DNA from 3 places in the Bacillus sp. AP8 genome. Region 2 is predicted to be linked to each of the others. Evidence: predicted binding sites of a transcription regulator. Region 2 holds the regulator's gene; each other region holds the start of a gene.

Region 1 (10,223 bases), on a different contig from region 2:
TAGTTTTTATCTATATCGTAAAGGTGTTGATAAGCTTTCAGTTATAAGTCGAAATAAATTTATTTTACGGCTGCAGGAAGCAAAGGGAATTGAAGCCTTTCTTTTGATACTTGCTTTAAGACTATTCCCATTTGCACCTTCAGGATTGGTTACTTTAGCTGGTGCAAGTAGTGGTATGGGGATTGTAAGCTATTCTATTGCCAGCACTATCGGAAAAATACCAGCCTTATTTATAGAAGCCTTTGCTGTCAGCCAAGTGTTGAATTTAGGATGGAAGGCTCAGTTGATTCTAGTGATTACTTCTTTGGTTGTACTTGTAATCCTATATGTAAGAAAAAAATATGTTTTACTTAAGAGCTAGAAGCATATGTTTTTCATTGCAAGCACTCACAACTACTTCCATTATGTTATCATTCGTTCTTAATATTCTTATTATTTGCTTTCTACCTTTTTTACAATCTGCTAAAAAATACGATATAATTTTTAATGTAAATCTAAAATTAGGGGTTACGGATAATGAAAATATTAGTAGTAGAAGATCATGAATCGCTATTACATTCGATAAAAGGTATTTTAGAAAAGAGCTTTACAGTCGATATCGCTTCAAATGGTGAGGATGGCTATTTTCTTGCTCAACAAAATATTTATGATGCAATTATATTAGATGTTATGCTACCAGGTATGGATGGCTTTGAAATTTTAAGAAAATTACGTAGAGAAAATATCGAAACACCTGTGATGTTTCTGACGGCTCGGGATTCCTTAGAGGATCGAGTAAAGGGCTTGGATATTGGTGCAGATGATTATTTAGTCAAACCATTTCAAGCGCCAGAATTGGTCGCAAGAGTTCGAGCTTTATTAAGAAGAAGTGGGAATTTCACTAATGACCAGACAATTCGTTATAAAGGAATCGAATTACGAGGAAAAGAAAATGATATATTAATTGATGGAGAGCCTGTTAAGTTAACGTTAAAGCAATATGATTTACTTGAGTTTTTCATTGGAAACGTAGGATCTATTCTGACAAGAGAACAGATATATGACCGTATTTGGGGTTATGATTCAGATACAACAATAGGTGTTGTAGAAGTATTTACACATCATCTAAGGAAGAAGCTTGAACCGTTTGGATATGACAAAGATATTAAGACAGTTCGTGGAATAGGCTATATGCTTAAAAAGGAATAGGAGTAGTCGAATGTTTGAAAAGACGCGTATTAGACTAGCGATGCAAAATTCTATTATTTTGATACTAATCATCGGGGCGATAGCTGCGTCTGTATATTCTTATATGCAAGTACTATTGTATAGTGATTCTGATGATGATTTAAAAGATTTGCTTCATCAGTATGAAACTCTAGTAGAGAATCAATATATACCTTTGGAAGCAAGTATCACAAAGCCTACTTTTATTCAAGATCCTCGTGTACAGGTATTAATTTGGGACGATAAGAAAAAGTTAGTGCAAATAGACGACGAAGGCTTTCTGTTCTCTTCTAATCCAAAAGATTTTCGACCTATCCGTCAGCATGAAATTGAAGAAAAAAGTTCACATGGCTATTATTTTCGTAGTATCTCAGCCAAATTCTCAACTGATTATGGAGATTTTACCGTACAGTTATTGCGTAATGTAAATTCAGAACAGGAAATGTTGCAGCGGGTAGGAGCGCTTTTAGCATTAGGTACGATGGTAGGAGGCATTTTGGCTATTGTAGCTGGCTTTTATTTAGCAGGAGTGGCGCTTGTTCCAATTAATGAAGCCTTGACTAAACAGAAACAATTTGTTTCCGACGCTTCTCATGAGCTTCGTACACCATTAGCTGTTATACAGTCGCGAGCGGACCTCTTACTGCGTTCTCCAAAGGATACGATTGAAGCAAAGGCTGTTGATATATCCGTTATTTCGAAAGAAACGAGAAGATTATCAAAGCTAGTTAGTAACTTATTGTTATTAGCACGGACCGATACGAATAGATTAGATATAAAGAAAGAAAAGTTTCGACTCAATGAGGCGATACAAGAAGTAATTGCACCTTATAAAGAGCTAGCGGAATTACAGGAGAAAAAAATTATTATCAAATGTGATGAGCCAATTGAGATGTTCGGAGATATTGAAAGAATCCATCAGCTTGTTGTTATACTTTTAGATAATGCCTTAAAGTTCACAACAGAACATGGGGAAATTAATGTTATTTGTAGAAAAGTGAATAATGGTGTTGAGTTATCGGTTGCAGATAATGGAATAGGTATAAGCAAAAAGGATATACCTTATGTCTTCGATCGCTTTTTCCAAGGTGAAAAATCTCGCTCGGTGCCAGAAGGTACAGGGTTGGGGTTGTCTATCGCGAAATGGATTGTAGAACAGCATCAAGGGAAAATTAAAGTGAATAGTGAAGAAGGGAAAGGTACGATTTTTAGAATAACATTTCCAAAATAACCAATAGTAGCGTATGATGTAAGCAAAACAAAATGTAGTTATGCTACAATGTTTAAATAATATACTTTTTATGGAAGTAAGGAGATGAAGAGATGACTTGGATTCTAGCTGCTATGACATTACCAGCTTTGTTAGTCTATGTTTTCACAAGAGTCACTTATAATCACTTCGTCGGTTTGTCACTTTCGGTAGCTTTAATTGCCGCATCTGCATATGCAGGTTATACAGATACATGGACATTCATTATTCTTGATGCCATTTCTTTAACGTTTGGTCTATGGTTATCCATTCGCTTTATTAAACATAATACACGTCAGGGGCTGTCTCAAAAGTGATGATTAATCTCTTTTAAGATCCCTTTTCGCTTTAAATCCATAATTTTTATGACTTTGTAACGTATTTTTACTGTTCTTGCCTCTTTTTAAGAGAGTATTGTTAAAGTGGGGCATTAATCTGCTCTTTCCGCGTGAGTCTCTCGGATTTCACTTAAAAAATGAACATAAACATAAGATTATAATGCAAGAGGGTGTCCTATAAAAGCATAGCTTTTGGAACATCCTCTTTTTGGTTTGTAAGGTTAAAAATGCTCGTGTAAGGTTGAAATTGATAATAGGAATCAACGGACCCTTGTTTAAGTAAAAGCTGCTTTCTAGAACTTTTGAATAAGTAGTGCGGATGAAATGAGATTCCCTACTGATGCTATGAACTAGAAAATGGAACTTTAGCATTCTTCTAATTACTTTTATCGAATAAATGTTCGCTTTTGATGGTTAGACTTTAGTTGTTTGTGGTAGAATGTCTATATATTATTTTGTTCGTCAAAGATAAATAGGAATACAAAGTAGGAGGCCCGTTTTCATGAATGAATTTCAATTAGTTTCAAAATATTCTCCACAAGGAGATCAGCCTCAAGCTATCCAAACGTTAGTAAAAGAAATACAATCTGGAAAGAAACTTCAAACTTTGTTAGGAGCAACAGGAACAGGGAAAACGTTCACTGTTTCAAATGTTATTAAAGAAGTAAATAAACCAACGTTAGTTATTGCGCATAATAAAACATTAGCTGGGCAATTGTATAGTGAATTTAAGGAGTTTTTCCCAAATAACGCAGTGGAATACTTTGTCAGTTATTATGATTATTATCAGCCAGAAGCATATGTCCCTCAAACAGACACATTTATAGAAAAAGATGCAAGCATCAATGATGAAATTGATAAACTACGTCACTCTGCTACATCTTCTTTATTTGAACGGAATGATGTCATCATTATTGCCAGCGTATCTTGTATTTATGGTTTAGGGTCTCCAGAAGAATATCGAGAGCTAGTCGTTTCCTTACGAACTGGGATGGAGATAGAAAGAAATAAACTATTACATAAGCTTGTAGATGTTCAATATGCAAGGAATGATATCGATTTTAAGCGTGGTACATTTCGAGTACGTGGTGATGTTGTAGAAATATTTCCAGCGTCTCGAGATGAGCACTGTATTAGAATTGAATTTTTTGGTGATGAAATTGATCGGATTCGCGAAGTAGACGCACTAACAGGAGAAGTACTTGGAGAACGTGAACACGTAGCTATATTCCCAGCATCTCACTTCGTTACTCGTGAAGAAAAGATGAAGGTAGCTATTGAAAATATTGAGAAAGAGTTAGAAGAACAGCTTGTTGTATTTAAAGAACAGGGTAAATTATTAGAAGCTCAACGGATTGAGCAACGTACTCGCTATGATTTAGAAATGATGAGAGAAATGGGCTTCTGTTCTGGAATTGAAAACTATTCAAGACATTTGACATTAAGACCACCTGGTTCAACACCATATACATTATTGGATTACTTTCCAAAAGACTTTTTACTTGTTATTGATGAGTCCCATGTTACGCTGCCCCAAATCAGAGGTATGTTTAATGGTGACCAAGCGCGTAAACAAGTTCTTGTTGACCACGGTTTCCGTCTTCCGTCAGCTATGGATAATCGACCATTACGATTTGATGAGTTTGAGGAAAAGGTAGGTCAGGCTATTTTTGTATCAGCTACACCTGGCCCATATGAATTAGAGCATTGTCCGGAAATGATTGAACAGATTATTCGACCTACAGGATTGCTTGATCCAACGATAGATATTCGACCAATTCAAGGTCAAATTGATGATTTGATTGGAGAGATTCAAGATCGCGTGAAACGGAATGAACGCGTTCTTATTACAACATTAACGAAGAAAATGTCTGAGGATTTAACGGATTATTTAAAAGAAATTGGTATTAAGGTGCAATATTTACATTCAGAAGTGAAGACATTGGAACGAATTGAAATTATTCGTGAACTTCGCTTAGGAAAATATGATGTTTTAGTAGGAATTAATCTACTGAGAGAAGGTTTAGATATTCCAGAAGTTTCGTTGATTGCCATTTTAGATGCTGATAAAGAAGGATTCTTACGTTCGGAACGATCGTTAATTCAAACGATTGGTAGGGCAGCCAGAAATGAACATGGTCATGTCATTATGTATGCTGATAAGATTACCAATTCAATGGAGCTCGCAATCAGTGAAACGAAACGACGTCGTATGATTCAGGAAGCATATAATGAAAAGCATGGAATCACACCTACAACGATTCAAAAAGATATACGAGATGTTATTAAGGCTACACAGACGGTTGATGAGCAAGAAAGCAATGAACCAGCTATTAGATTAGATAAATTAAGTAAAAAAGAACGTGAAAAAGTAATCACAAATATGGAAAAAGAAATGAAGGAAGCAGCCAAAGCATTGAATTTCGAGCGAGCTGCTGAGCTGCGTGATTTAATATTAGAGTTGAAACTGGAAGGATGACAAGAAAATGGCAATGGATAAAATAGAAATAAAAGGAGCAAGGGTCCATAACTTAAAAAATATTGATGTCACAATTCCAAGAGATAAATTGGTTGTATTAACGGGATTATCTGGATCAGGTAAGTCATCTCTTGCTTTTGATACGATATATGCAGAAGGCCAACGACGATATGTGGAATCATTATCTGCTTATGCTCGGCAGTTTTTAGGGCAAATGGATAAACCAGACGTAGATACGATTGAAGGGTTATCACCAGCTATTTCGATTGATCAAAAAACAACCAGCCGTAATCCTCGTTCAACAGTAGGGACTGTAACAGAAATTTATGATTATTTACGTCTTTTATATGCTCGTGTCGGTAGACCGACATGTCCAAATCATAATATAGAGATTTCTTCTCAAACAATCGAACAAATGGTAGATCGAATTGTTGAATATCCAGAAAAAACAAGACTGCAAGTATTGGCTCCAGTTGTATCTGGAAGAAAAGGAACACATGCAAAGGTTTTGGAAGATATCAAGAAACAAGGTTATGTTCGTGTTCGAGTAGATGGAGAAATCTATGATATTGGAGACGATATTGAACTTGAAAAAAATAAAAAGCATGACATTGAAGTCATTATTGACCGTATTGTATTAAAAGAAGGAATTGAAGCGCGATTATCCGATTCATTAGAAAGTGCGTTAAAGTTAGGTGAAGGTAAGGTCATTATTGAGATAATTGGTCAGGAAGAGTTGCTTTTTAGCGAACATCATGCTTGCCCATTATGTGGGTTTTCTATCGAAGATCTAGAGCCGAGAATGTTTTCCTTTAATAGTCCATTTGGAGCTTGTCCAGATTGTGATGGTTTAGGATCAAAGTTAGAGGTAGATCTTGATTTAGTCATCCCAAATAAAAACGTAAGTTTACGAGAACATGCGATTGCACCATGGGAGCCAACAAGCTCACAGTATTATCCAACTTTACTTCAGGCAGTAGCGGATCATTATGGTATTGATATGGATATGCCCGTTAAAGATATTCCGCCTTCACTAATGGATAAGATTTTGTACGGATCAGGGAAAGAAAAAATTTATTTCCGTTATGAAAATGAATTCGGTCAAGTTAGAGAAAATCATATCGAATTTGAAGGAGTTATTCGAAACGTAGAGCGACGTTACAAAGAAACTTCTTCAGATTATGTTCGAGAACAAATGGAAAAATATATGGGTGAGCATTCTTGTCCTACTTGTAAGGGGTATCGCTTAAAGAAAGAAGCTCTTTCTGTATTGATTAATGGAGATCATATCGGGAAAATTACCTCACTTTCTATTGAAGATGCATATAAATGGTTTGATAATCTAGATTTAACTGAGAAAGAAATGCAAATTGCGAACTTGATTCTTAGAGAAATAAAAGAAAGATTAGGGTTCCTTGCAAATGTTGGCTTGGAGTATTTAACTTTGAGCAGAGCGGCTGGAACGCTTTCAGGTGGAGAAGCACAACGAATTCGATTAGCTACTCAAATTGGTTCTCGATTAACAGGCGTACTTTACATTTTAGATGAACCCTCAATCGGGTTACATCAACGAGACAATGACCGATTAATTAGTACGTTGAAGAATATGCGTGACATTGGAAATACGTTGATAGTCGTGGAGCATGACGAAGATACGATGTTAGCAGCCGATTATTTAATCGATGTTGGCCCAGGAGCTGGTATTCATGGTGGAACAATCATTTCTGAAGGAACTCCAGAATATGTCATGAATGATGAGAATTCTTTAACTGGACAATATTTATCTGGTAAAAAGTTTATTCCGCTTCCTGATGAACGAAGAAAGTCAGATGGACGTTTTATTGAAATTAAAGGTGCAAAAGAAAATAATTTGAAAAATGTGAATGTAAAATTCCCTTTAGGCACATTTATTGCTGTTACTGGCGTATCTGGTTCAGGAAAAAGTACGCTTGTTAATGAAATTCTTCATAAATCATTAGCGCAGAAATTGCATAAAGCAAAAGCGAAACCAGGACAGTTTAAGGAAATCAAGGGTGTTGATCATTTAGATAAAGTTATAGATATTGATCAATCACCAATAGGAAGAACGCCAAGATCGAATCCAGCTACGTACACCAGTGTTTTTGATGATATAAGAGATGTATTTGCTTCAACGAATGAAGCAAAGGTGCGAGGCTATAAGAAAGGACGCTTTAGCTTTAATGTTAAGGGTGGCCGTTGTGAAGCTTGTCGTGGTGATGGAATCATTAAAATAGAGATGCATTTCCTGCCAGATGTCTATGTTCCATGTGAGGTCTGTCATGGTAAGCGATATAATCGTGAAACGCTGGAAGTAAAATATAAAGGCAAAAATATTGCTGATATTCTAGATATGACGGTTGAAGATGCGGTGGATTTCTTCGAAAATATTCCGAAAATCAGTCGTAAACTACAAACAATCTATGATGTAGGGTTAGGATATATTACATTAGGGCAGCCAGCTACGACTTTATCTGGTGGCGAAGCACAGCGTGTAAAGTTGGCAGCAGAATTACATCGACGTTCAAACGGACGCTCTTTGTATATATTAGATGAACCTACAACTGGTTTACATGTTGATGATATATCAAGATTATTAGTCGTTTTACAGCGTCTGGTTGAAAATGGAGATACAGTATTAGTCATTGAACATAATCTAGATGTAATTAAAGCAGCAGATTATATCATTGATTTAGGACCAGAGGGTGGAGCAAAAGGAGGAACGATTATTGCTACAGGGACACCTGAGGAAATAATCGAAGAGGAAGCTTCTCATACGGCAAGATACTTAAAGCCTATTTTAGAACGTGATCGTAAAAGAATGAACGATTTAGTGAAAGAGAAAGCGAATGTATAGAACGAATCCAGATTGTTTTCATATATTAACAGTCATGAATTCTTATTGAGAATACTTTGGTTTTAGATCTTTTAAAAAGGGTAAGATGTAGATTGTACCCTGATATAATGAAGTATTGTATAAGAGGGTGTTCGCCAACAAATAAACTTTGGCACACCCTCTTTTTTTGCAAATTACATAGAAGAATAGAAAAATATGCTTCAATGTCGAAATGCCTTTGTTAAATATTTACAATAAATGTGATATTTCTTAGGAAATAATCGCAATGATTACATACATTGTCGTTTTAAGAAGTCGAAGGATGGAAATAGAAAGGTATTTTTTCTTGAAACCTATTTAAGGAATAATCGTATTAAAACTATAAGGTGTGAAAAGAGGAGAGGGTTACACATGGAGACAAATAAAGTGATTTCAGCACTCAGTTATTTTAGTGTGTTTTTTGCCCCGTTAATTGTTCCGATTATTATTTATTTTGTTAGTGATGATTCTTTTGTTAAAAAACATGCCAAATCGAGTTTGATTTCGCATATTATCCCGGCATTATACATACCTTTTCTAATTGGAGCTTTCATTTATGATGTAGGGCAATCATCTGAGTTCCCGGCAGTATTTTTAATATTTATGGCTTTATTTTTGATTTTGAACATAGTTATTTTTATTTGGAATATTGTTAGAGGAGTTAAACTATTAGTTAAGTAGGTTAAGGTTAGGTTTTGTTCACCTCACCTCACACAAAAAAGTGTGTATATTAAAAATAATTAAAATTTTTATTATTGGATAGAAAATCAGTTATTGTCGTATAAAAGTTTAAGGATAAATTGAATGGAGGAATAAAAAATGAATGAAGAGAAAAAAAGAATACTTAGTTTAGTTGAGGAAGGAAAAATCACTGCAAGTGAAGCATTAACTTTATTAGAATTACTAGAGCAAGAGAAACAGCATAATCAAGAAAAAGAAAAAGAAATGATTACGGAGCTATCAACGGTTGTTGTTTTAGATGAAGAAGAGAAAAAAGAACAAAAAACAGAGAAAAAAGTAGCTTCAGCGAAAGACATGATTTTAGATTTTGTGGATAATATCTTTACAAAAGTAAAAGATTTAGATTTAAACTTTACTAAACATACTGAAATTAATCATATTTTTCATGATCAATCATCGACGTTTGATGAAATCAATATTGAAGTAGCAAATGGAAATGTAGAAGTTGTATCTTGGGATCAACCTGGTGTGAAAATAGAATGTGAAGCAAAGGTATATCGTACGGAAGATCAAACGGAAGCTCGTAAAATGTTACTAGACGAGATCACGTTTGATGTGAAGGATTCGAAATTATATTATATAGTGGGCCAAAAATGGATAAGAGTTCATAGCAAAATCTATGTACCGTCATCACAATATGAAAAAGTTCGTTTGCGTCTTTTCAATGGTACAATTGCAGCTAGTCAATTACAAGTTGAACAATTTAAAGCGAAAACAGCGAATGGAAAAATTACATTAGATCATATTGTTAGTAAATCAGCTAGTGTTGAGACAGCGAATGGGAATATTGATCTAAATGATATTCATATAGATAAATTCGATTGTGAAACGATTAATGGTTCTGTGAATAGTAAAGGAACATTCGAATATGCTGAAATTGAAACTTTTAATGGGGGAATTTATGTAAAAGATTTCAATGAAAAAGCAAAAAATATCCATGCAAAATCTACTTCAGGATCAATTGCTATTACAGTGCCTCAAAATATAATCGTTGTTGGGGAAGCACGATCTAATTTAGGAGGCTTACATGTCGATGTCCAAGGTATGAAAATCATTGATGAGAAAAAAGAGGTTGTTCAAAAATTTATGAAGTTTGATAACGAGCAAAATGAAGACCTGAAGGTATATGTGGATTCTAGAACAGGAAGTGTGTCTGTTCTTCAAAAATAAGAACCCTTATGATAGCAAACAAAATGGGCGTGAGTGAATGGTTTCACTTACGCCTATTTGCATGAAACGAAAGTATTCAATGTAAAATGTCTGTTTGGCTCATTAAGGAAAAAAGCTAATCGAAAGAAATAAATCTCCTAACTAAGC
Region 2 (10,223 bases):
TTAAGTATATTTCATTGTCTTTAATTTCGAATTTTGATGTTTTTATTAAAAAAATGGAGAATAGCATTCCTACAGTTATGGCTTCTAAAATTTCCATTCCCGTAACTCTAAAAAATGGAAAGATGAACATTAACGCTCCTGTACTCATAAAAACAGGTGGTAAAATAATCTTTTTAACACTTGCCGGCTTCTTTGAAGCTTTCATTCTAATAAATAAAACAGTAAAAGCCATTAATACTGCAATGGCGGTTGAAATGTAAATCAAAAAGCACCAGTCCTTTAAAGGTTTAATCCTTAAACCTTTTTAAATAGTAATTGTAAATTTCAAACAATAATTTCTTATATATTATCAATTTTTCTATCATAAATCAAAAAGACTGTCTTTAGTAAACCCTTACTTAAAAGACAGTCTGAAACGAACTAATTTAGTACACGATTAATCGCCTGGATAACAATCGATTCATCAAAAGGTTTGACAATAAAATCCTTAGCTCCTGCCTCTATTGCTTCAACAACCTTTTTCTGTTGCCCCATTGCTGAACACATAATAATCTTCGCATCAGGGAATTCGGATCTAATTTCTCTAACCGCTTCAATTCCACCCATTTCTGGCATTGTTATATCCATCGTTACTAAATCCGGTTGAAATTCTTTATATAATTCAACAGCTTGCCGACCATTCTCACCTTCTCCAATAATTTCGTGGTTTGCCTTTAATAACATATTGGATAAAGTCATTCTCATGAATTTAGCATCGTCGATAATAAGTATTCTAGCCATCGTTGGACCTCCTTGCTTTTGCACAACAGGTAAAAGTATTTAATCCGAATTATCAGTAAAATATATATTATAATACAAAATATATCCTACTTTTATACTATAATCAAATATAAACATCCAATTTTCTGTAATAAATCTATTGATACTATGTGTTTATATTACTATTAATCTATAATAACAGGAAAAATCAACTAGTGATTATTTAAAATCCAGTCCAACCACCAAATAGTTGATTAACAAAAAAGGAAGATATATAACTCATCCCATTAAAGAAAAGAATCGTTCCCATTATAATCATTATATAACCACCAGCTTTTACAATCCTAACATTATGCTTTTTAATCCAATTCATTCTCCCTATAAAAAATGATAGGATAAAAAATGGTACCGCAAAGCCTAGAATATATGCAGCCATATAAATGAGAGCTGAATCTGAATTCTGAGCTGCTAAAGCTAAAACAGAAAATAAAATTGGTCCCGTACAAGGAGTCCAGCCCGCAGCAAACGCCAGTCCAATAATAACTGAACCAATATAACCACCTGGTCTATTTTTCAATTCAAATTTATGATCTTTCATAAGAAAGGTTGGTCTGATAAATCCAATAATAACAAAGCCAAAAAAAACGATTACAATCGCTCCAATTTGTCTTATCATTTCTTGATTTGATTTAAAAAATACTCCTAAAAAAGAAGTGGCATAGCCTAAGGCAATAAAGATAATTGAAAATCCTAATAAAAAGAAAAGTGTATGTAATAGACTTCTTTTTCGCAACATAACATTCTCTGATTTGATTTCCCCAACACTCATACCTGTTATATATGAAAGAAAAGCAGGATATAGCGGTAAACTACAAGGAGAGATAAAGCTTAAAAAGCCTGCACCAAATGCAAGGAATAAATTAAGATCTGCCAAACCATCACCCCATTTACTTTATATTGCCATTTTATCAAATAAAAGGTTATTAAAGGAGTGATTGATATATGAATTTTATGTGAAATTTAACATTAATACCAATTTTACACTAAGTGTTTGAATTAATTTCCATAAAAAGATATACTGTTAATGATATAATTACATATTTTTCTAGTAATATTGAACTATAATAAATTATCAGGTAGAAAGGATTATCACTTGTGTCTAAAAATGAATTACTGCAATTAATTGAAAGAAAGAGAAAGGAATTAGGAAAAATCGTTTCCCAGCACGGCTTAAATAGTGCTACTACATTACAATATAGCCAAGAACTAGATTGTTTGTTAAATAAGTATAATAATATTTATTAACATTGACATCTAGTTTTCATATACAATCTACTATACTTTCAAATAGATTCCTTACCTTTAGAGTAAAATTCTAACTAATACGAGTTTTACTCCCCTTCTAGATGTATGACGTCTATCCCATTCATTATATTCAAAACTTTTAAAATAATCAAATAACTTATGAGGTATTGTGAATCTATTTTACATATTTTTCGAATTTACTTATTATAAGTGATATTAGTAAAAAACCCATATAGTGAATACAAATCTTCACCATATGGATTTTGATTATTTTTATTTTGTTGTAGCAGCTTTTGTATCATCAATTGGAATTTGTATTAGCTGATTAGAACCTGTTGCTTTAGGCATCTGACCATCCCATTTTTCAATCCATTTATTTTGTATAACCTCAGTAGAAATAGATTTTTTAATGATTTCGTTATATTCAGCTATACCTTGTGCTTCGATTTTTTTCTTTTGTGCTTCTGCTTTAGCAATGTTTAATTCAATTTGTTTTCTTTCTAATTCTTGGGCAGCTTCTACTCTTTTGTTAATAGCAGCCTGAGTAGATTCATCAGGTTTCGGTACCCCTAAAGTTAGATCCTCCACTGTAAAACCTAAACCACTAATATCTTCTGAAAAAATCGTTTGAACAGCTACAGCCGCCTCCGCTGATTTTTCACCATACGTATCAATTACTGAATATTTTGCAATTCCTTTTCGTCCTGCATCCCAAAGTCTTGTTTTCATATAAGACTCTTCAATTTGTTCAACTGGAATTGGGCCGAATTTATTAAATACATCAACCACCTTATCCGGTTGAATAGAATAGTTGTAGGCAAAATCGATGGTTACATTTTTTCCATCTGAAGTAGCTACTTGAATATCTTTATAATTTACCGTTTGCATTCTAATCGGATAAATGGTTACTTTATCGAATAGACCAACAAGATGCCAACCTTGGCTTAAAGTATCGTTTTGTACACCACCATTAGGACTATACACTACCCCAACATAACCATTAGGGATTTTTTCAATAAATAAAGAAGTAACAGCTACTCCTATTACTAGAACAAGAGCAATAATAGTTCCTCCTAATATTTTTCGACTTTTCCCCTTTTTAATCGGTGTCACGTTTTCCATTGTCATCCTCCTCAATCTTCTTTTTTAGCTTATATGCCGTATCTCCAACACTTTTGAACGAAGGAGATAAGATTAGCCATACTCCGATACAAATAAAAATGACCACAATAATAGAACCTATAATTACTTTCATTTGCACTCCTCCCTCTTCTATTATTTTTACATTCCTTTTCCAAAAAGTCATTACTATCTAATAGATTTAAGGAATTGTTCACTTAAAAAACACTTCCAGACTGTTAATTACATGAATCAACTACAATAATGGTATATACATTTTATTAGATCTCAATATCTTTCGTGCAATGAAAAAGAATGGTTAATCATATATACGATTCACCAACGATAAAGTTTCAAAAGTTTCTTTTTATTAACTCTTCACAATCTTTGTTGTCTATGAACAAGTAAGGAGTATAGATTGAACTGACTTCTCTTCATGATGCTTACTTTCCGCGGTACGGTAAGCTTTCTTGGCGCATAGCGTAAGTAGCTAGTACTTATCCACCAACCTCTTACACAAAAACTGATTCTTCTTTATTAACACAAAAGACTACCCCTTTACTCATTTGAGCAAGAAGGTAGTCTTTTGTGAATGATTAACCATTTTAATGATGTGAAGCTTCCATTCATGTAAAATTTCAGCTTATACAAAGTATGTCAAAACCCATGGAATATGAGGGCTTATTATTTCATTTGTTTGTTCATAGCACTCATCATTTGATTAATTTTCTTTTGAGACGGTTTTTGTCCCATTTGCATCATCATCATGCGTAACATTTGTTCATTGATTGGTGGATTCTTTTTCAAATAATTCATCATGTACTTACGTGCGATGAAGAATCCGATTGCTATACCAGCTAATAAAGCTACAATAGCAACAACCCATGCTAGCCAAGTCATACGTATTTCCTCCTTCAAGTTGTCTACTATTTAGTGTACTAGACCACACGTTATTATACAATATTCCATAGGATTTTTGTAAGGATTAAATAAAATTTCTCTCTTTTATCGGCTTTAACCAGCCATAACGTTTATGTTCAATATCAATAGCAATAAAGCTATCTTCACATTTGCGCAAGCATTCGAATAAAACGGTTTCAGCATCATAGCTTCCTTCCGCTGAAATGTATAACATTCTGTTATGGATTTCAAGCTTAGCCGTACTTTTTGACCTTGATTTACTTTCATTAATTCTAACATAATATACCCCATTTTTACATTTAATAGTCTGATTGTATGATAATTGCCTGTGCATTTCTTCTTGAAGATTCTTTACAGGAATCTCCTTTGTTATATATAAAATCTGACGACCAATAATATGTGTTTGAGCACCGCTAGAATTACGATAATCTTGAAACAATCCATAAAACAAGACTTCTCTTCCTAGATATTGCCTAGCATATTGTTCTTCTATTAAATAGATTTGATAACATCTCATCGTAATCCCCCTATCATTCCTTTTACTTTAGTATATAAAGGATTGATTATGGAAATTGCTGATTCTTGTTGAAAAATCGCACTAGTTTTGTCGATGACCAAAAATTTTCACAGAATAGAGATGTTATTATATTATTCACACCACTATATAAAAAAAGATGCTCAAATCAATTGAGCATCTTCATTCATTTTTATTAAAATAATGCTTTTACTTTTGCAACAACATTCTCTGTTGTAAAGCCGTATTCAGCCATTACTTTTTCACCAGGAGCTGAAGCACCCCACTTGTCAATGCCAAGTACGTCTCCTTCAAATCCTACATATTTATGCCAACCAAATGTTGCAGCCATCTCAATACCTAATCTCTTCGTTACTGATGGAGGCAATACAGAATCTTTGTATTCCTTAGATTGCTTCTCAAAACGATCCCATGATGGCATACTTACTACTGATACATCAATACCTTCACTTGCTAACTGTTTTTGAGCTGCAATTGCTAGTGATACTTCAGAACCTGTAGCTAGGATTAGAGCATCTGCTTGTTCTTTAGTAGATGGTGAAACAACGTAAGCTCCTTTCGAAACTCCTTCATATGCTACATCAGCAGATTGAGTAATCGTTGGAAGATTTTGTCTAGTTAATACTAGTACAGTTGGAGTATCTGTAGATTCAACTGCTAACTTCCATGCAGCCGCTGTTTCATTTCCATCTGCTGGACGAATTACTGATAAATTATGCATTGCACGTAATGATGGAAGTTGTTCGATTGGCTCATGAGTAGGACCATCTTCACCAACCGCAATACTATCATGTGTAAATACATACGTCACAGGTAAATTCATTAAAGCTGATAAACGAATAGCTGGACGAACATAGTCAGAGAATACAAAGAAAGTTCCTCCGAATACTTTTAATCCTCCGTGTAATGCCATACCATTTAATGCAGCACCCATTGCAAATTCACGAACACCAAACCAGATATTTCTTCCTTGATAGTTACCTGGTAAGAAATCTCCTGCACCATTAATCATTGTTTTATTAGATCCAGCTAAGTCAGCTGATCCACCAAAGAATGAAGGTAGATTTTTCGCAATTCCATTAATTACTTCACCACTAGATGCACGTGATGCTAGGCTTTTTCCTTCTTCATAAACAGGAATATCTTTATCCCAATTAGTCGGAAGTTCATTGTTAATAGCAGCACTTAATTCATTTGCTAACTCAGGATATTGTTCTTTATATGCAGCAAATAATTCATTCCATTCCGCTTCTTTTGAAGTACCTGCCTCAACACATGTTTTTTCAAAATGTGCATAAACTTCTTCTGGTACATAGAAATCTTCTTCAAATGTCCATTTATAAGCTTCTTTTGTTAATTTTAGCTCATCAGCACCTAGTGGCATACCATGTGCGGAAGATGAACCAGCACGATTTGGAGAACCAAAACCAATAACAGTTTTAACTTCGATCATTGTTGGCTTTGTTAAATCTTGTTTTGCTGCTTCAAGAGCATTAGATAACTCTTCTATATCATTACCATCATTCACTTTAATATATTGCCATCCATACGCCTTATATCTTTCTTCAATACTTTCGCTAAATGATTGGCTTAACTCACCATCTAAAGAAATATCATTTGAATCATATAAAACAATAAGACGGCCTAATTGTAAGTGACCAGCTAATGAAGAAGCTTCAGCAGAAACACCTTCCATTAAATCTCCATCACCACAGATACTATATGTAAAATGATCTACTACTTCATAGCCTTCTTTATTATATTTAGAAGCTAAATGACGCTCAGCCATCGCCATACCTACAGCCATAGAAATACCTTGTCCTAGAGGACCCGTAGTAGCTTCTACACCTGGTGTATGCCCAAATTCAGGGTGTCCTGGAGTTTTACTTCCCCATTGACGGAATTCTTTCAAATCTTGTAGACTTACATCATACTTTGCTAGGTGTAGCAGACTGTATAATAATGCTGATCCATGTCCAGCAGATAATACAAAACGATCTCTATTGAACCATTTAGGATTTTTCGGATTGTGATTCATGTGTTTAGTCCATAAAGTATATGCCATTGGTGCGGCACCCATAGGCATTCCAGGGTGTCCTGAATTTGCTTTTTCAATCGCATCAATTGACAATGTACGGATGCTATTGATGGAAAGTTGATCTACGTTTTTCAATATTAATACTTCCTTCCATAGATAAGTTTATTCCTTCTTATATTATATTTGTTATATAAGAAAGACAATATAAAACGTGAACATATAGTGAAAAATGTAATATATTTTTATAAAAAAGACACAAATATATATGTGTACTTATGATTCTCAAAACAAAAAGGATGCATACAAAAGCACCCTTCTCCAATTAACACCTATCAATGTAGATTTTTCCTTTTTTGTTCTTGAATTCTCTTTACTCTATCAGGTGTTACATCATTACCTTCTGGATCTATAACTTTTAAATGCTCGATAGTATCTGACATTGATTTTCTAAATGTTTGTAAATATTCACTACGTAATTTTGATTGTTCTTTAGCTTCAGCAGGTGTTAATCCTGTTGTTTTAGACTTTTTAGCTAATTCATTGATTCTTGCAATTTTATCTTTTGACAGCATATAAACGCTCCTTCATTTTCAAAAAAACTTATTAATACTGTCATATTATAAGAAATTAAAATATGTATCAAGTTTTACTCCTCATGTTCAGGTAATGATTCCATATATTCCAAATATCTTCGATTAACCGTTGCTTTAGAAACTTGATAACCAAATCCTCTTAAAGTAGCTGCAATTTCAGAAAAAGTTAAACCATTTTCACGAAGACGTATGATTTCTTGAATTGGAACTATTTTCTTTTCAGGGCCTTTTGACTGATCTTGGTTTTTGATATTTTTTTGTGGTTTATAACCATTATCAACGGCTTTTTTCATACCACGGCTAATCTTCATATTATGTAATTTTCTTTGATATTCTTCTACAATCCCGACAATTTGCAAGACCATAGAATCTGACTCAGAAAATTCCATTTCCCCTTGATGGGAATGAGTATAAATCTTGACTCCTTCTTTCACTATACAATGTAATAATGCTATTTTAGCATTTCCTCTTCCTAGCCGAGTTTCATCTTGAATCAATATAGCATCTATATCATTCTCTTTTATGCAATCTAGTAATTCAAATACTCCATCACGGTTTAATTGATAGCCACTTTCTTTTTCACTAATAATTTTAACGACTTCAAACGATAATTGATGCGCTAATTGATTAAGTTCTTGTTCCTGTCTTTTTAAAGAGGTTTCTTGTGTTTCCTTTTCTGTACTTACTCGACAATATATGATAGCTCGTTTCATTCTTTACAACCTTTCAAAACTATGGCGTTAAAAATGTGCCATTGCTATTGGTTCATAGATAATTGCGTTCTATGATTTTCTTTTACTGGGATAACTAATACATCACCAGCTTTTAGCACTTCACCATTTAAATTGTTTACTTTCTCAATAATAGCAATAAATTTCGGAGTACCGATATTATTATCTTTATATTTTTCTGCAATGTTCCACAAAGTATCACCTTGAGACACTGTGATTTCTACATAGTTACTAGAGTTATCCGAACCAAATTTATATAAAGATGTAATAGAAAATAATAAAAATAGGCCAATTAAAATAAGGGAAAATGAATTTCTTACAATAAAATGTTTCATAAAATATTTCTCCTTTTCTCAACACCGAATATTTGTTCGTATTTCTTATATTTCGAATTATAATACGAACATTTGTTTTCGTCAATATATAATTCAAACATATGTTTGTATCTCTTTTTCTTCCATGTTATAATCTTCTTATAGACATTGAAGTGGGGGTGTATCGATGAGCAAATTATCTAAAAGGCAACAAGATATTCTTGATTTTATAAAAGATGAAGTAAACCAGAAAGGCTATCCACCGTCTGTACGAGAAATTGGTGAAGCAGTCGGTTTAGCTTCAAGCTCCACTGTTCACGGACATTTGGCTAGATTAGAAGCAAAAGGTTTAATAAGAAGAGATCCTACTAAACCTCGTGCAATTGAAATACTAGACTTAGAGGAAGAATCCTTAATACCAAAACGCAAGGTCGTAAATGTACCGTTAATTGGTAAGGTAACGGCAGGACAACCTATTACTGCTATTGAGAATGTTGAGGAATATTTTCCTTTACCAGAACATCTAGCTGGTTACGATCAACAAGTATTTATGCTAGAGATATCAGGAGATAGTATGATAGAAGCTGGCATACATGACGGAGATTACGTTATTGTCCGACAACAAAGTACAGCTCTAAATGGTGAAATTGTTGTTGCGATGACTGAAGAGGATGAAGCAACGGTTAAACGATTCTTTAAGGAAAGAAATTATTTCCGCTTACAACCTGAAAACTCTTCGTTAGAACCAATTATCTTAGAAAAAGTATCAATTTTAGGAAAAGTCATCGGTTTATACCGAGAAATTCATTAAGTACAATATAAAAAAGATTCAAAAGTTAGCATTAAGGCTAAACATTTGAATCTTTTTTATTGTATTTAAATTTAGTCGTAACAATAATAAGAGTAAACTTATTTTAATTTATTTCCTTGAATTAATCCTCGATATAAAGCTACATAGATTAATGCAATAGCATCGTCTAGCGATAATTCCCCTTTTACTAATTTTTCTCTATGGGCAGGACTAATTGCTAAATCACCATGTACGTCTTTATTTTCAAAACTTTGTAAAACCATAGCAGTTGAGTTAATCATTGTGGCATTACTCGGTTGGTACACGTGAACATCCTCCTTCTCCTTGCTATTAGAGTTAGAATTTGAGAACAATTTTTTGAAATCAATCCAAGTTACATTCGAACCGCTTCTCATAATCTTTGGACAATTTTTCCCACTCCAATAATTATGCTGAACAACATTTTCAATTGAAATATTTTCATCTCTCATTATTATCTTCGTTAATGCTGCTGCATTTTGCACTGCTTTTTGATAATTCCCATCGCTATTTACACAAATTTCTATATGAATCGATTCCTTATTACCTTTCGTTGTACCCGCCGCCCAACACATCCAAGTATGCTCAAATGACTGTATCGCTTCTTTATCATCAACTTGCCAATGCCATGATGCTTCTCTAATATTGCCATTTGCTTGCAAACGTGCATGTGCATCAGCATTAGCTCCATTACTTGTATTATCCGTTTCATGTATTGTGATATATTTTTTATATTTCCTTTCCCATACGTAAATCTTTCAGCAACTGAATCAGATACCAAATACTTACGAGTACTCACCATACAATCACCTCAAGGTAATCTATGTTAAGTTCTATCAAATGGCTTGTACTATATCCTATTGATTAAAAAAAGGCTTCTTTTTACTCCTACTATCCCCCCATGTTGGAAAGAGCTATTTTAAAGTGGAATAAAATGAGAAGAATTCTTAATTATTCAAAGAATGTTCACCACTATAAAAGAATCTATTGAAAAATGGAATTATACTATAATTATGAATTTGTTTTATAAGGAGTTCTTAATTATGACAACATGCACAATGCACCGTATTTTAAAGTAC
Region 3 (10,223 bases), on a different contig from region 2:
TCTTCTTTACATTCTCTCTGTTTAACGTGGTTCCACTATAAGCTTTATAGCAGTTCTTTCTTCGCCATCAATCATTATGTCTGTAAAAGCAGGAATACATATCAAGTCCACTCCACTAGGTGCCACAAATCCTCTTGCAATTGCTACTGCCTTAACGGCCTGATTTAACGCCCCTGCTCCGATTGCCTGAATCTCAGCGGCTCCTCTTTCACGTAGGACACCCGCAAGTGCGCCTGCTACAGAATTGGGATTAGATTTTGCTGAAACCTTTAATATTTCCATTCCTAGCTCCTCCTTGTGTATTTCCTTCTCCATCGTCTTACGATGATGTGACAAATATATTACTTCCATTGCTACTATATTCAACATTTGTCCTAGTTATTACAAATTTATATAAGAGGTTTTCTTTCCTTAGGACAGTTTTCAACTAATCGTAACACAGCTGTTTGTTTCTAGGAGAAGAAAATCCTAATCTCCTAAGTAATTAACCATAGATATATCAGGTTAGCCTATACCCAAAAAAGAGCATCCCCTAAAATAGGAAGATACTCTCTCAACTAATATGATATTTTAGCGCTTATTCAAAAAATGGATGGTCTTCATTAATAATCAACGGCTGAATTTTCTTAGCTACTCCACTTTTTTCATCAATATCAATAAGTACTGCACTTAACTGTGCTCGCCCATCTTTAGGCACAGTAAAACGCGCAGGCATACTGTTTAAGAACTTTTGAATAATCGGCTCCCTAGTCATTCCTAAAATCCCATCATAAGGACCTGTCATACCAACGTCAGTCATATAAGCTGTTCCCTTCGGTAAGATACGATAGTCAGCTGTTTGAACATGTGTATGCGTACCAATTACAGCAGAAACCTTCCCATCTAAAAACCAAGCTAGAGCTTGTTTTTCACTTGTTGCTTCAGCATGAAAGTCTACAAATATGATTGGTGTTACTTTTCTAGCCTCTTCTACTAACTGCTCCGCTTTAACAAACGGACAATCTAATGGCGGCATAAAAGTTCTTCCTTGCAAATTGATAACAGCAACTTGAAGAGCATTCCATCTTATATAAGTAATTCCTGTCCCTGGTGCTCCTTCTGGAAAATTAGCTGGTCTTACTAAATTATTCGCATCCTCAATAAATTCAAAAATCTCTTTATGATCCCAAGCATGATTACCTAGTGTTACTGCATTTGCTCCAGAGCTTAAAAACTGACGATAAATTTTTTCTGTAATTCCTCTTCCAGCTGCTGCATTTTCACCATTTATTATCACGATATGTGGTTTATATTTGTCTTTTAGTTTTGGTAAATATTCTTCCACCATATCTCTACCTGGAGAACCTACAACATCTCCAACAAATAGTAATTTCATTTTATAACCCTTTCTACTTTCAAAAAATACGTTCTTTTAGACTTTGAAAATTATAGCATATAATATTGTTTCATTTAAACAATTAGTCAAAACAAACATTTACTTACTACTTTATTATACCCAAATAAGAAAGAAGAGGGACCCTAAAAGTATGTCTTTTAGGATTCCCTCTTCTATTACACTCTATTTTGCATATTCTACAGCTCGAGTTTCTCGAATAACAGTTACCTTAATATGTCCAGGGTAATCTAATTCTTTTTCAATACGCTTACGTATATCTCTCGCTAAACGATGAGCCTCTAAATCATCAATTTGTTCTGGTTTAACCATAATACGAACTTCACGGCCAGCCTGAATCGCAAATGATTTTTCAACACCATCATATGACTCTGAAATTTCTTCAAGTTTCTCTAAACGACGAATATAATTTTCAAGAGTTTCACTTCTTGCTCCAGGTCTTGCTGCAGATAAAGCATCCGCTGCTGCTACTAGAACTGCAATTATCGATGTTGGTTCTGTATCACCGTGATGCGAAGCAATACTGTTAATGACAACAGGATTTTCCTTATACTTAGTGGCAAGTTCAACACCAATTTCAACATGGCTTCCTTCCACTTCATGGTCAATAGCTTTACCAATATCGTGAAGCAAACCAGCTCTTCTAGCAAGCATTTCATCTTCACCTAATTCAGCAGCAAGTAATCCTGATAAGAAGGCAACTTCCATAGAATGTTTTAGAACATTTTGTCCATAACTTGTTCGGAATTTCAAACGTCCAAGAATCTTAATTAAGTCTGGATGTAATCCATGAACCCCAACTTCAAAAGTTGTTTGTTCTCCAATTTCACGGATATGCTCATCAACTTCTCTTCTCGCTTTATCCACCATTTCTTCAATACGTGCCGGATGGATACGACCATCTTGTACTAATTTCTCAAGTGCTAATCTTGCTGTTTCACGTCTGATTGGATCAAATCCAGATAAAATAACTGCTTCAGGTGTATCATCTATGATTAAATCAATACCTGTAAGCGTTTCAAGTGTTCTTATATTACGGCCTTCGCGGCCAATAATACGTCCCTTCATTTCATCATTTGGCAGAGTAACAACAGATACTGTTGTTTCAGCTACATGATCAGCCGCACATCTTTGGATAGCAAGTGAAAGAATTTCTTTTGCTTTCTTATCAGAATCTTCTTTCGCACGGTTTTCATTTTCTTTAATCATAATAGCAATATCATGTGATAGTTCCTTTTCAACACGATCCAGAATAATGGCTTTTGCTTCTTCTCTTGTTAAGCTAGAAATTCGTTCAAGCTCTGTTTGTTGCAGACGAACCATATCGTCCACTTTGCTTTCCTTCTCTTCAATATGCTGTTGTTTTTGGTTAAGAGAATAATCTCTTTTCTCTAAAGCGGATTCACGTTTATCAAGAGTATCGCTTTTTCGATCAAGATTCTCTTCTTTTTGCAATAATCGATTTTCTTGTTTTTGTAATTCAGATCTTCGTTCACGAATGTCACTTTCAGCATCAGTTCGAAGTTTATGGATTTCATCCTTGGCTTCAATAAGGGCTTCTTTTTTAAGAGCTTCACTTTCTCTAATGCCATCTTCAATGATACGTTCTGCTTCATTCTTTGCCCCTGCTATTTTGTTTTCAGATAATTTCTTGAATACAAAATAACTAACAACTGCACCGACGAACAGAGCAAGCAAAATGGAGATGATAATAATAATTAGATCCATCTTTTCACCTCCTCTTGCTATGAAATTATTTTTAATCATGTCATGTCGGCATGTACATTGTTACTTTTCTTCAATATACAGCACATAGGCTTTTTTTTTTACAAATGTTAAATTTAAAAACATGTAAAATATACATATTAATTGTATAGGTGCAAATTTGGGTTGTCAAGGGGTTGTACCTTTGGGCGCCTATGAATTTTCAGACATTGGTACCATTCAGCCCATACATGTTAACGTACAGTCCTTTTCCAGCTATAGGAAACCACATATTTAAATGACCATAACCTATATTCAACTTTCACAAAGTCAGTATACAACTCCTAATCCTAATATATTATGGTGAAATACCCTTAAAAAGATAAAAAGACTTAGCATTCTAAAGAGTGCTAAGTCTTTTTATATTGCTTATTCTTCTAGAAAATCCATTTCTTCCTGAGCCGAATCTTCTTCTGGAGCAACATGTTCTCCATCTAACTGATAGTGATCACGTATTTTCTTCATAATTTCTGTACGAATAGCATCGTTTTCTTTTAAGAAAAGTTTAGCATTTTCTCTACCTTGACCTAAACGTTCATCATTATAAGAATACCATGCCCCACTCTTAAGGATAATATCAAGATCAGAAGCCATATCAACAATTTCTCCTTCACGAGATATTCCTTCTCCATACATAATATCCACTTCTGCTACACGGAATGGTGGCGCAACTTTATTCTTTACAACTTTAATTTTAGTTTTATTCCCTACAATGTCATTGCCTTGTTTCAATTGCTCTGCACGACGTACTTCTAAACGGACCGTTGAATAGAATTTCAACGCTCGTCCTCCTGGTGTTGTTTCAGGATTTCCAAACATAACTCCTACTTTTTCACGGATTTGGTTGATGAAAATAGCAATTGTATTTGATTTATTAATAGCTCCAGATAACTTACGTAGTGCTTGAGACATTAAACGTGCTTGTAAGCCTACATGAGAATCTCCCATATCTCCTTCAATTTCTGCTTTAGGAACTAAAGCAGCAACTGAGTCAATTACAATAATATCAATTGCACCGCTTCGTACAAGTGCTTCAGCAATTTCTAAAGCTTGCTCTCCAGTATCCGGTTGTGATAACAATAATTCATCAATATTCACACCCAACTTTTGAGCATAAACTGGATCTAAAGCATGCTCAGCATCAATAAAAGCTGCTTGTCCACCAGATGCTTGTACTTCAGCTATCGCATGTAATGCTACAGTTGTTTTACCTGAACTTTCAGGACCATACACTTCAATAATACGACCTCTTGGATATCCACCAACCCCAAGCGCTACATCTAAAGCTAACGAACCACTAGGAACTGCAGAAATTCTGCGGTCAGATTGTTCTCCTAGTTTCATAATGGAACCTTTACCGAATTGTTTTTCAATTTGTTTCAAAGCCATTTCTAAGGCTGCTTGACGATCACTCACTAGAGTTCCCCCTTTTAAATACATGCTAATATCTATTCATTAAAGCGTACTGCTTCTTTGTTTGTTAATAACTATATTTACTATATACTTTTTTCTTTCGTTTGACAAGTAAAAAGCGAACATTTATTCGCTTAATTTCATTGTTAATTTTTCTCTAAAACTTTCATTTTACTTATGTAAATTTTTTTTAATCACAATTCGTTAAGAAAATACCTTTATAAAAAAATAGAAGGTATCTATCAAATATAACGTAAATTGATAAACACCTTCTATTTTAAAATGATATCTAAAACTTCTATTCATGACTTTGTAAGCTTTGTAGAATAATATGACAGCCATTTTTAAAACTTATTACTCTATTAACCTGTCTGCTTCTCTGTAGTTGTAGCTTAACTACTTTTGTAGTAAATTTCGAACTAGACAAGCCAATATAAACAGTGCCCACTGGTTTACCTTCAAGTGGTTCTGGTCCTGCAACACCAGTAAAGCTAATTCCAATATCAGTACCTAGTAAAGAACGTACTTGTTCAGCCATTTCTTTTGCACATTGTTCACTCACTGCGCCATATTTTTCAATCGTTTCTTTGTTTACTTTTAAGACATTTATTTTTGCCTCATTACTATAGCTAACAATTCCACCTTTAAATATTTGGCTCGCACCTGATATTGTCGTTAATTCCTCTTGAAACATACCACCTGTTAAACTTTCTGCACTAGCAATTGTAAGACCTTTAGAAGTTAACAGCTTCACAACTTCTTTCATTAAAGACGTATCATCTTTTCCATAACAAAATTGCCCAACTCGTTGATTAATCTTTTCTTCTACTTCATCAATCATTCTATCAGCCTCATCAACTGAAGAGTGTTTAGCTGTTATTCTTAACGTAACTTCTCCATCAGAAGCTAAGGGAGCAATTGTAGGGTTAGATTGTTCATCTAATAAATCTTCAACAACTGTTTCCAAATATGCTTCACCAATACCAAAAAATCGAAGAACTCGAGAATGAATTCTTTCAATCGTATTCATTTTATCTACTAATGCAGGAATCCCATATGTCGAAAACATCGGTTCCATTTCAGACGGTGGTCCAGGTAAAAGCATATATGTATGACTAGGAGATGAGTATATCATTCCAGGGGCCATTCCGTGATCATTCACTAAAACATGAGAACCGTCCAAAACAAGCGCTTGCTTTTTATTGTTCTCCGTAACAGGTCTTCCCGTTTTTGCAAAATAAGCAGAGATGCTAGCTAACGCATGCTCATCCATAACTAACTGAGTATTTAAATGAGCTGCAATCGCTTCTTTTGTTAAATCATCTTTTGTTGGTCCGAGTCCGCCAGTAAAGATAACAATCTGAGAACGCTTCTCTGCTATTTCAATTGCACTCTTTAAGCGAGACGAATTATCGCCAACTACTGTATGAAAAAAAACATTTACCCCTATTTCGGCAAGCTGTCTAGAAATGTAACGAGCATTACTATTCACGATTTGTCCAAGTAATAGCTCAGAGCCGACAGCAATAATCTCTGCATTCATCTAAAAACTCCCCCGTGTTTATTTAGAATTTTTAAATACATCTTTATTAATAGCGAAGTATTCCCAACCAGACCATATGGTAAAGAACATAGAAACCCATAATGCAATTGTTGCAAATGGAATAGAGATTAATTCAAATGGTAAGTTATGCAGAAGTAAAGCAGATACGGCTATGATTTGGGTCCAAGTTTTAATTTTCCCTAACATATTTGCAGCTACAACTTCACCTGTTCCTGCAAGAATTAATCGTAATCCTGTAACTGCAAATTCACGGCTTATAATGACAATAACAATCCATGATGCAGCAAGCTGTAACTCTACTAACACAATTAAAGCTGATGATACTAATAATTTATCCGCTAACGGATCTAAAAACTTTCCAAGATTTGTAACAAGATTATACTTCCTAGCATAATGCCCATCGATCCAATCAGTTACTGAAGCAACGATGAAAATCAATGCACCAACTAAATGTTCAATAGGAAGATACTCACTACCAATTTTTAAATCTCCCCAATGAAAGTCAACCAGCATAAAAATTAGAAATACTGGGATTAAACATATTCTCGATACCGTTATTTTATTAGGTAAATTCAAAACAAAAACCTCCAGATGAAAAACTTCTTTAATATATACTATATTCTATGTTACCCAAAATGAAAAGACGAAGAACCCGGCTATGCCGAGCTCTTGATTGAAGACTAAAAGGTAAGAACTTTCTAGTCTTCATTATTAACTAAAATTACTCTGTTTTTGAAAAGTTAATGGTAATATTTTGATTAACTCTTTCAGTAGGAGAAATGGCATAAGTTAATTGCTCATCATTAATATATATAGTCGTTCCTGCTGTATTACCAATTACTAGCTCTGCCTTTGTTTCATTTGTTAAGTCAATTTCTTGATTATCATTTTGTTTCATTAGACCTTGAAACATAGATTTACCATTAGCGTTCTTAACATTTACCCAAGTATCAGCACTAGCAACTAACTTTAATTTAAATACATCTGTATCTTTTAATTCATACGTAGAAAATTTACCGGAAGAATTAACTACTGATACAGTTTGTTTAACATCATTATTTTGCTCTTTATCTTGATCATTCTCTTGATCTTGATCATTCTTGTCGCCATTATCTTGAGCCTTATCTTTGTCTTTTGATGCTTCACCATCTTTTAAAGGAGAATTTTTTTCTGATTCAACGGTAATCTGGTCACTTCCAGTATCAGACTTTTTCTCTCCATCTGTTTGTATATTTTTAGAAACAAGCACCCAAATTAAAACTGCCGCTCCGATAACGAAAACAGCTACTAATATTTTCGGTAAAAGATCTAGTACTTTAGATTGAGTAGGAGAGATAGTTCTCTTTGACTGCACTCTTGATAGTTGCTCTGGTAACTCATCTTCTCTAACTGCTGGAACATCACTCTTAAATTGTTCAAAAATTTCCTCTGGCTCAATTCCAACAGCCTCAGCATACTGCTTAATAAAGGCACGCACATAAAATTTACCTGGCATCATTGCGTAATCGCCTTTTTCTATACCAATTAAATATCTTTTTTGAATTTTCGTTAATTGCTGTAAATCATCTAAACTAAGACCTTTCTCTTCACGTGCAGCTTTTAACGTTTTTCCTAATTCCGTCATTTATAACACCTTCTATACTTTAGAAATCAAAGGAGCCAAAATCTGATCCCCCAAATAAATCATTTTGATGTACAACTTCATATGTAATTTCTTCTTCTGGATTATTTCTTAACTCGATAATATAATCAAAGTCATCCATCGTATATTCTGAATTTCTCACAAATGCATCAGGATGTTCGATCACTTTAACTGAATTAAGTCTCATAATTTCTCTAACAAGTTGCCAATGCTTTTCATTAGCCGATCTTGTAGAAACAATTCCGTCTATAATAAATAGATTGTTTTCATTATATTCATCTTCTATAAGCTGGCTTCTAATTGTTTGCTTCAATAGCGTTGAAGAAACAAATAACCATCGTTTATTGGCACAAACACTTGCTGCTACAATAGATTCTGTTTTTCCAACTCGAGGCATACCACGAATCCCAATCATCTTATGTCCATCTTGTTTAAATAATTCAGCCATAAAATCGACTAATAATCCTAATTCACTTCTAACAAAGCGAAAAGTTTTTTTGTCGTCAGCGTCTCGTTGAATATATTGTCCATGCCTAACAGCTAATCGATCTAACATCTTAGGCTCACGAATCTTAATTACTTTTATCGTATCCATCGTAGATAGTATTGATTCTAAACGTTCAATATTTTTACTGTCATTAGCCTTTAATAGTAATCCTCTTCGACCTTCATCAACACCGTTAATTGTAACTATGTTTATGGATAACATACCTAGAAGAGAAGAAATATCACCTAATATCCCCGGTCGATTTTTCTGAATTTCATACTCGAAATACCATTCTTTTCGATCCATTTGAAAAATCCCCGCCCCTCAAGACAAAATTCAACAATTTTATACTAGCATCTATAATAATAAATGATTTACCCTTAATATTAAAGGGAAAACATCATAAAAAATTATGAGTTTGCCTATTTTCTTATCTTTCTTTGCTTTTCAATCACAATTTCCCACACTTTTTTTCATAAAGGCCCTATTATACGTAATTGCCGACTTTTAAAAAGAAAAATTCGCGGAAACTCCCGTAGGTGTTTTATACTCGAAAGCAAACGGAGGATTTCTTAACCTATCTCTTTAAACAAAATTTGTTACCCATTAATAAGAAATTGAAAATGCATCCAGGATGCTCACTTTCTTGCATAATGACGATAAGAGTCTTTCTTGTCGTACTTAACACTTCGTTTGAATCTCAACGCAACTTTCAAAAAAATAGGATGCCAAAAAGTTTCCTTTTGTTTGGCATCCTCTAGCAATTGAAATCCTCAGTTAGTCATCTAAATAATTCAGAAAGATCCCATACTAACTGATGTTAATAGAAGTATTGTTATGAACATTAATTTTCACTATATTTCCATCATGAGTTTGAATTACTAACCATTTTCACCATTACATTCGCTATAGCATGCTTTTCTTCATCGGAGGCAACAGACCATAGTTCTGCGAGAATTTTTTCTTGATCATTTTTGGGTTGAACTTGCTTTGATAAATAATCTCCAATTTCAAAAGCAAGTTCAGAAATAACACCTTTAGAAAGCCCTTCAGCCTCAGCTGTATGCAGACGATCTCCCAAAAAGTCTTTCCATTGCTCCCAATTATCTAAAATGGACATTCATATCACCCTTTCTTATTATATAAATTGTGTATGAATGACCTCTTCTATACTGACAATTTATCCCGTTCAAATTATCACTTAGACTTTTCGTTAAAAATAATTTAAGGAATTGTAATAGGAATGGTTTCACATTAGGTGTACCATCCTCCGTTTACTTTTAAAATATGCCCTGTAATATACGATGCACGATCAGATAGTAAATAGGCAATGCTGTCAGCTATTTCTTTTGGCTCAGCAAGTCTTCCTATAGGAATTTCATCCGTCAGCTCAAACTTTTCTTCTTCAGTTAGATTGGCCACCATCGGGGTATTCACTATCCCTGGAGAAACAGCATTCACACGCACGCCCATAAGAGCTAATTCTTTACTTAATGCCTTAACAAAGGAGTTTTGACCACCTTTAAGCATGCTATATAGAACTTCACAAGAAGCACCTGTATCTCCCCATATAGACGTAACAGCAACAATTGAAGAAGAAGCGTTTCGTGTTAATTTCGAAGTTAGCTTTTGTACGATTAAGTATGGACTAGTTAAATGAAGCTGAATCATTTCTTGCATCGTATCGAGATCGACATCAGAAACTAGTCCATAATGCGCTTTTCCACTATTTAACACTATACTATTAAGAGAAAATATATTCGAACATAATCGCTCTACTCCCTCCATCGTACTTAAATCAGCTTGAATAGGAATAACTTCAATATCATACTCTTCTAAAGCTTGAATGAGATCCCGAATACCTAGTTCGTTCCTATTATAATGTATGTATAGTGAATAACCTTGTTTTGCAAGTTCAATAGCCGTTGCACTACCTATTGCTCCACTTGCTCCTGTTATA

What was found. The regulator LexA, encoded in region 2, represses DNA repair genes until DNA is damaged. The targets are predictions, from matches to a motif close to CGAACATATGTTCG.
Region 1: a site for LexA is predicted at 3,184-3,197, ahead of uvrB (excinuclease ABC subunit UvrB). Genes of this name have one in related genera too.
Region 3: a site for LexA is predicted at 4,690-4,703, ahead of recA (recombinase RecA). Genes of this name have one in related genera too.

Annotation. Positions count from the first base shown of each region.
Region 1 is NZ_CAPG01000056.1:55,184-65,406, reverse strand. It holds gene BN349_RS14380 (TVP38/TMEM64 family protein) at 1-361, shown strand, start outside; gene BN349_RS14375 (response regulator transcription factor) at 517-1,188, shown strand; gene BN349_RS14370 (sensor histidine kinase) at 1,199-2,437, shown strand; gene BN349_RS14365 (CsbA family protein) at 2,530-2,772, shown strand; gene uvrB (excinuclease ABC subunit UvrB) at 3,296-5,272, shown strand; gene uvrA (excinuclease ABC subunit UvrA) at 5,280-8,147, shown strand; gene BN349_RS14350 (DUF4870 domain-containing protein) at 8,538-8,846, shown strand; gene BN349_RS14345 (DUF4097 family beta strand repeat-containing protein) at 8,985-10,076, shown strand.
Region 2 is NZ_CAPG01000036.1:176,386-186,608, forward strand. It holds gene BN349_RS10070 (CcdC family protein) at 1-265, opposite strand, end outside; gene BN349_RS10075 (response regulator) at 421-780, opposite strand; gene BN349_RS10080 (cytochrome c biogenesis CcdA family protein) at 983-1,693, opposite strand; gene BN349_RS25355 (aspartyl-phosphate phosphatase Spo0E family protein) at 1,915-2,064, shown strand; gene BN349_RS10085 (prohibitin family protein) at 2,338-3,186, opposite strand; gene BN349_RS26115 (hypothetical protein) at 3,164-3,319, opposite strand; gene BN349_RS10095 (YneF family protein) at 3,868-4,083, opposite strand; gene sirA (sporulation inhibitor of replication protein SirA) at 4,169-4,621, opposite strand; gene tkt (transketolase) at 4,815-6,815, opposite strand; gene BN349_RS10110 (DUF896 domain-containing protein) at 7,010-7,249, opposite strand; gene BN349_RS10115 (YneB family resolvase-like protein) at 7,324-7,983, opposite strand; gene yneA (cell division suppressor protein YneA) at 8,028-8,336, opposite strand; gene lexA (transcriptional repressor LexA) at 8,503-9,126, shown strand; gene BN349_RS24875 (N-acetylmuramoyl-L-alanine amidase) at 9,225-9,899, opposite strand; gene BN349_RS10135 (hypothetical protein) at 10,188-10,223, shown strand, end outside.
Region 3 is NZ_CAPG01000037.1:34,960-45,182, forward strand. It holds gene spoVS (stage V sporulation protein SpoVS) at 22-282, opposite strand; gene BN349_RS10320 (TIGR00282 family metallophosphoesterase) at 578-1,375, opposite strand; gene rny (ribonuclease Y) at 1,559-3,121, opposite strand; gene recA (recombinase RecA) at 3,527-4,573, opposite strand; gene BN349_RS10335 (competence/damage-inducible protein A) at 4,869-6,113, opposite strand; gene pgsA (CDP-diacylglycerol--glycerol-3-phosphate 3-phosphatidyltransferase) at 6,132-6,710, opposite strand; gene BN349_RS10345 (helix-turn-helix domain-containing protein) at 6,856-7,758, opposite strand; gene BN349_RS10350 (DUF3388 domain-containing protein) at 7,778-8,569, opposite strand; gene BN349_RS10355 (DUF3243 domain-containing protein) at 9,129-9,383, opposite strand; gene ymfI (elongation factor P 5-aminopentanone reductase) at 9,518-10,223, opposite strand, start outside.